2 linked regions of the Desulfovibrio desulfuricans genome follow. The protein of the gene in region 2 interacts with the protein of the main gene of each other region in a pairwise test. Links are inferred from orthologs where the notes say so. Each region holds a gene or a part of one and is shown on either strand. Other genes may lie near its edges.

The links.
Region 1: the proteins of NE637_RS05615 (region 2) and lpdA interact in binary tests that used the Escherichia coli proteins (3 or more experiments, as listed by UniProt). The link is inferred for Desulfovibrio desulfuricans from one-to-one orthologs.

Annotation. Positions count from the first base shown.
Region 1 is NZ_JANFYZ010000002.1:298,436-301,714, reverse strand. What follows is about bases 116-3,080. They hold lpdA (dihydrolipoyl dehydrogenase), read right to left. Parts: upstream 2,330-3,080; coding sequence 902-2,329; downstream 116-901. Other genes in these bases: NE637_RS04060 (sigma-54 interaction domain-containing protein), read left to right, coding at 2,982-3,080; NE637_RS04065 (OsmC family protein), read right to left, coding at 2,339-2,776; gcvH (glycine cleavage system protein GcvH), read right to left, coding at 496-897; NE637_RS15860 (DMT family transporter), read right to left, coding at 116-486. In the rest of the region: more of NE637_RS15860, read right to left, coding at 1-115; more of NE637_RS04060, read left to right, coding at 3,081-3,279. UniProt on the Escherichia coli protein: Lipoamide dehydrogenase is a component of the glycine cleavage system as well as of the alpha-ketoacid dehydrogenase complexes.
Region 2 is NZ_JANFYZ010000003.1:301,220-304,546, reverse strand. What follows is about bases 1-3,013. They hold NE637_RS05615 (ATP-dependent helicase), read right to left. Parts: upstream 2,653-3,013; coding sequence 349-2,652; downstream 1-348. Other genes in these bases: NE637_RS05610 (multidrug effflux MFS transporter), read left to right, coding at 2,770-3,013; thiL (thiamine-phosphate kinase), read right to left, coding at 1-347. Also shown: more of NE637_RS05610, read left to right, coding at 3,014-3,327. UniProt on the Escherichia coli protein: A helicase with DNA-dependent ATPase activity. Unwinds DNA duplexes with 3'-5' polarity. Translocates on single-stranded DNA with 3'-5' polarity. Initiates unwinding more efficiently from a nicked substrate than double-stranded DNA.

The sequences.
Region 1 (3,279 bases), on a different replicon or contig from region 2:
GCACATGGCCCTTGCGGAAATGCGCTCTTTCAGAAAAAAGCGCGCCAGCACCGCCGCGATGGCCGGATACAGGGTGGAAATGGGCAAGGCATAGGCTGGCCCTGCCAGCGAGATGCCCATCAGATAGCCGCCCATACCGAGGGGAGCACCCATAAAAGCGCCCATGACGCAGTATCTGCCGGGCTTGCTGCAAAAGGTGCGGAACACCTCCCGCCCCTTGCTCTGGGCCACATTAAGAACAAGAGAAAGACAGGCCGCGCTGATGTCGTGACAGCCCGCGGCGAACAGGGGGGCCAACAGCCAGAATTCAGGTATGCTGAACGGCTCTTTTACCAGCCCCTGCTTCAGAATAGGGCCATCAAGACTGAAAATTACCCCGGTCAGCGCAGCGAGAAAAAGCCCTTTGCGTACATATGCCGCATCCCGCGCAGAGGTGCTGCACGCGCCCCTGTCGCTTTTCGGGCCGTTGCCGGAAGGGCCTTTCACCGCTTGCCCCTAGCCCTTGCGCAAAAGGTTGAGATAGGCGGCGCTGTCGGCCAGCGTTGCGGCCTCGGCGGGGTCGTCCATGCGGATGCGCAGCATCCAGCCTTCGTTGTAAGGTTTGGCATTGACGAGGGTGGGCGTGCTTTCCAGAGTTTCATTCACTTCAAGCACAGACCCGGCAACAGGCATGAACAGGGCGTTGACGGACTTCAGCGATTCAACGGTGCCGAATTCCTGACCGTTTTTGTAGGTTGTACCCACGGCAGGCAGGTCAACAAAGGCGATTTCGCCAAGCTGGTCCTGAGCAAAGTCGCTGATGCCTACGGTGGCGGTTTCGCCTTCCACGCACAGCCACACATGTTCGTCGGTATAGCGCAGATTTTCGGGCAAAGCCAATTGGTCAAGATCTTTCATGATACTACTCCTCTTCCATACGCAGGGCAGCGTCGCCAATGGCTTCTGCCAGCGTGGGATGGGCGTGAATGGTGGTGGCTATGTCGTTGATGGAAGCGCCCATGCGCAAAGCCAGAGTTGTTTCGGCAATAAGGTCGGTGGCGTGCGCGCCAGCCATGTGCGCGCCAAGCAGGGTGCCGTCGCTGGCATCCGCCACCAGCTTGCAGAAGCCGGGCAGTGCGCCCATGGCCTGAGCCTTGCCGAGTTCGCGCACCTGCACAATCGAGGTCTTGACCTCATAGCCTGCATCGCGCGCCTGCTGCTCGCTCATGCCCACGCAGCCAATTTCTGGCGAGGTGAAGATGGCCGAAGGCACAAAGCGGTAATCCATGGGAGCGCCCTTGCCGCCGGTCAGGCAGTCGTTAACGGCGCAAAGAGCCTCGGCGGCAGCCACATGGGCCAGCATGACGCGCGCGGGGCCAAGGGCATCGCCAATGGCGTACACGCCGGGCAGGGATGTGCGCATGTATTCATCAGCGCGTATCCAGCCGCGTTCGTCTGTGGCAACACCGGCTTCCTTGAGGCCCAGCCCGGCGGTCATGGAGGCGCGGCCCACAGAAACAAGCACCATCTCGGCGCTGATGGGGCGTTCGGGCCTCGCTGGCGAGCCGCTCACAAAGGGCGACGGCGCAAGCATGCCGCTGACGCCGTTTTCATCCACGCGCACGTGGGTGAGCGTTTGCCCGAGTTCGCACGCAATACGGCGCTTTTTCATTTCGCGCTGGAGTAGAGTGCTGATGTCTGCATCCACCGAAGGCAGGGGCAATATCCTGTCCTGCCCTTCAACCACTGTGACCGTGGAACCGAACGCCCGATAAATGCAGGCCAGCTCGCAGCCAATGACGCCGCCGCCCACAATGATGATGGAGGCAGGCACGTGGGTGAGCTTGAGGGCATCGTCGCTGGTGAGAATGCGCTTGTGGTCGGCTGTCAGGCCCGGCAGGTTCACAGGATGCGAACCCGTTGCCAGTATGACGTAATCCGCTGACAGGCTGGAGCTTGCGCCGTTGCCGGTCACCTCCACCGCGCCGCCGCCAAGCAAACGCCCCTTGCCGCGCACCAGGGTTACGCCAAGGGCGGCGCAGGTTTTTTCAAGGCCAGAACGCAGGGTGGCGCAAACGCGCTCCTTGCGCTCGTAGACAGCCTGCGGGTCAATGCTCACGCCGCCTTCAATCTTGACGCCGAACTGCACGGCCTGCTGGGCAAGCTCCAGGGCTTCCGCAGACGACTTGATGGTCTTGGTGGGAATGCAACCATTGTTGAGGCAGGTGCCGCCAAGTTCGGCGCACTCCACAAGGGTTACGGCCATTCCGGCCTTGGCGGCCGCAAAAGCCGCCGTGTAACCGCCAGGGCCGCCGCCCACAACGATCATGCTTTTTTTCTGGTCGGACATGCCGGACTCCTAATCCTCGTCGTCGGCGAGCCTGAGGTTGTACTTCACGGGGAAGGCGGCCTCCAGCGAACCCGTGACCAGGCAGCCTTGACGCATGATCTTTTCCACCCGGTCAAAAATAAATTCGTACTCTTCATCCAGATGCACGGTAACATCGATATCAATGCCAGTTACCCTGCCCCGGCCCAGATCATCGGTGCCTGTATGCAGCGTGGCCCTGGCCTCGATTTTGTCGTACTTGGCGTTGCGCGTATCCAGAGCCTTGTCCAAAGCGGCGCAATAGCAGTACAGGGCAGAGGCGGCCAGGAGCTTTTTGGCCGTGCCGGAACGTTCTTCGGGCGGAATCTTTTCGCCGTCTATGGTGAGCACGCCAAACGCGCCGCTCTCCATATCCAGATCCACCTTGCCGCCGCGGCGGCAGAGAGAAACACTGAGTTCATGTGACATTTCAAAGCCTCCAGGCTGAAAAAACGCAAGAGCACCCTGCCCTCGCGCGATTTGGCCTGCCTATTGCACTAATAGTGCCATCAGATTGCCCTTGGCTTCACAACGCCATCAGCGCTTGTGTTTTATGGCACATGCCGCTAGTATCCCGGCCCGGAAGCGACATTTGTGTCGCGACAAACGACATTTTTTGCAAGGTTGCCGCCACATGCTTTCATCGCCCCCAGTTCCCCCAATTAATGTGGAAAAAAGCTATCGCCGCCTGCTCAATCACCTGCCCGGCATGGCCTATCGTTGCCGCGTTCTCAATATCGACGCGCCGGAAAGTGATTATCTCCAGTATGAACTGGAGTTTGTAAGCCGCGGAAGCTACGAGCTTCTGGGGGTGCCAGCCGAAGACATGGTGCTTGACCACCACAACACCATTGAACTGATGACCCACCCCGATGACCTCGGCCCCAGCCGCAAAGCCATCCGCGACAGTATTGTCGCCCATGAGCCGTATC
Region 2 (3,327 bases):
GAGAAAAACGCGTCCAGCCACGGTTCGTCCACCCAGCCGGGCAGGCCGAGGCACAGGGTAAAGGCCGCGGGCCGCGCCCCGCAGGCCGCAAGATCGCTCACATTGACAGCCAGCGCCTTGTAGCCTGTTTCTTCAGGGGTAAAATACGAGCGGCGAAAATGCACGTCTTCCAGAAAAAGATCGCTGCTCACGGCAAGGGGCTTGCCGCCGCGCAGCACGGCGCAGTCATCGCCCCTGCCCAGCAGCAGGGAAGGCCCGGTTTGCGGAAAATGTCTGCCAAGACAGGCCAGAATGCCGTCTTCAGAAAGAGAGCCATGAGAAGCCGGGGATGCGTGGGGCGGAACCATATCAGCTCTCCAGAATCAGATATTCGCTCAGGATGACCTTGAGGCCGAAGCCGGGGAAATTCACCTGCACCTTGTCCGGCGGCAAATGACGCACGATCTTGCCGCGCCCGAAAATACGGTGACGGCAGTAACACAGTTCGCCATCGCCTGCGGCTTGTGGCCTTGAATTCCCCTGCGTGGGCACAGGAGCGGGTGCAGGATTCGTCAGAGGAGTGGCCTGCCTGCCCGCATCGTCTGGCGCAAGCTGGCAGTCGTCATAGGCATCGTGGCTCGGCGAGCGCTGCGGACGCGGCAAAAGCCCGCCAGAAAAGCCCTGCGCGCCGCTAGGCCCGCCAGCGGAAGGCATGGCGGTTTTACGCCCAAAACCTACGCCGCCCACGCTGCGGCGCGAAAGCACACCGCCAAACCCTTCAATCCATTCTTCAACCATGCCGGGTGCAAGCTCGCGCACAAAGGGGCTCTGGCTCACGTGCTGACTGCCGCGCTCCGCCCTGTTGTAGAGCGAGGCAGGGGCGTAGAGGTCAAGGCACTGGCGCGCGCGGGTGCAGGCCACGTACATGAGGCGGCGCTCTTCTTCAAAATCTTCTGGCCGGGCCAGTGCGTGGCGCGAAGGAAAGCGGTCTTCCACCAGATCAATGATCAGAACGGCGTTCCACTCCAGCCCCTTGGCCGAATGCACGGTGGAAAGGGTGATCTTGCCCTCGTTGCTGTCGGCGTCATCGTCTTCCGGCGCTTCAAGGGCAAGATCTGCCACAAAAAGATCCAGCTCGCTGTAGCCGGAGGCCATCTGGATGATTTCTTCCAACCCCTGCTGGCGGCGGGGCCAGTCTTCCGGGTAGAGGGCTTCGAGGCGGGGGCGGTAATGTTCAAGAACGGACGACAGCGTCCCCGATGGCGGCATGGGCCGGGCGCGCAGGTCGTCCACAAAGCGCATGTCTTCCAGAAAACCCGGATACTTGGCAAAGGCTTTTTCTGTGGATTTCTGGTCGCCGCTGCGGGCCACGGCATAGAGTTTTTCTACCGTCTTGGGGCCAATGCCGCTGTGCTGGGCCGCCACGCGGGCAAAGGCGGGCAGGTCGAGCGGGTTGAGCAGCAGGCGCGCGTAGGCGATAACATCCTTGACGTGGGCAGCCTCGGTATAGCGCAGCCCCCCGTATTTGCGAAAGGCAATGCCCGCCTGATTGAGGGCCATTTCCAGGTTATAGGAATGGAAGCCCGCGCGGAACAGCACCGCGATTTCGTGCGGCAGGTGGGTCGCCAGCAGTTCCTCAACCCGGCGCACCACCAGCTTGGCCTGACTCATGTCGCTGAGCGGCGTCACAAGGCGCACGGGGTCGCCGCCTTCCTTGCGCGTGAACAGGTTTTTGCGGAAGGATTCCGCAGCGTGGGAGAGCAGGTTGTTGGCCACATCCAGCACGGGCTTGGTGGATCGGTAGTTTTCTTCCAGCCGCACCACGCGCGCGCCGGGAAAAAGCGTGGGGAAGTCCAATATGTTGCGCACATTGGCACCGCGAAAAGCATAGATGGACTGGGCTTCGTCGCCCACAGCCATGACGTTGCCTGGGGGGCCGTCCAAGGGCCCTGCCAGCAGGCGCACAATGCGGGCCTGAACCAGGTTTGTATCCTGATACTCGTCAACGAGAATATGGCTGAACCTCTGCCGCAGCGAGGCGGCCGCCAGCGGATTTTCGCGCAGCAGGGCCTCAAGCTCGAACAGCAGATCATCGTAATCCAGCAGGCCCTTGTCGCGGCGGTAGGCATTGTAGGCATCGCCCAGCCGGGCCAGGCCATCGGCGTGGGGCAGCAGGTGAAAGGCCTCGCGTCGCAGCACTTCGTCCAGCGGCAGCTCCTTGTTGCGGGCCTTGCTCAGCAGCCCCACAATGCTCTGGGTTTTGGGAAACGACCTGTCGCCCTTGCCCAGCTTGAGCTGATCCTTGCAGTGCTTGACCGCCTCGTTGATGTCGGCGGAATCCATGACTGTAAAAGGTCTGTCGCCAAGCCAGTCGGGCTTCCAGCGCCGGAGCGCCCCAAAGCCAAAGGCGTGAAAGGTGCCGCCCTGCACGCCCGCAAGCCCCTGATTGAGCAACAGCCCCGCGCGGTGCAGCATTTCCTGCGCTGCCTTGCGGGTAAAGGTGAGCAGGAGCATGGCGTCAGGTTCGACGCCGTGCTCTGCCAGCCATGCCAGACGGTAGACGATGGTGCGGGTTTTGCCGCTGCCTGCGCCTGCCACAACCAGAACCGGGCCGTCGCCGCAGGTGGCTGCCTCGTACTGGGCTTCGTTAAGGGCTTGAGCGTAATCAATCATGTGCGCAGGGTAGCATAAGGCGGCAGCGCATACCAGAGCCGCGCAGGGGTGTTCCCCGCCCTTGACTTTGCCAGCGTCCGTCCCGAATATCGCGCAAAGAAAAGAAAAAGGACAAACATGCGCATTACGGAAAATGATTATATTGTGGGTGCCGGCGCAAGGCTGCCCCGCCGTCGCAGGCTGTTTCTGGCGCTCTTGCTGGGCATGATGGCCGCCTTTGGCCCGCTGTGTACCGATACCTATCTGCCAAGCCTGCCCGCCCTGGCGGCAGACCTTAATATCTCCACGGCAACAACCCAGTTGACCATCACGGCCTGTCTGCTGGGCATGGCCCTCGGTCAATTGTTTGTGGGGCCCATTTCAGATTCCACCGGGCGGCGCAAGCCGCTGTTCATGGCGCTGATCTTCTTTACGCTGGCTTCCATCTGTTGCGCAGCGGCCAAAACGGGCAACAGCTTTATTGCCCTGCGTTTTGCGCAGGGGCTTGGCGGGGCAGGGGGCATTGTGCTGGCCCGCGCCATGGCCTGCGACCTGTTTCGCGGGCCGGAGCTGACCAACTTCATGAGCCTGCTCATGGCGGTCAACGGCATTGCCCCCATTACCGGGCCGCTCTTGGGCGGCTGGCTGGCATCCCTGAGCGGCTGGCCCCTGATTTTTTATTTTCTGACGGGCTTT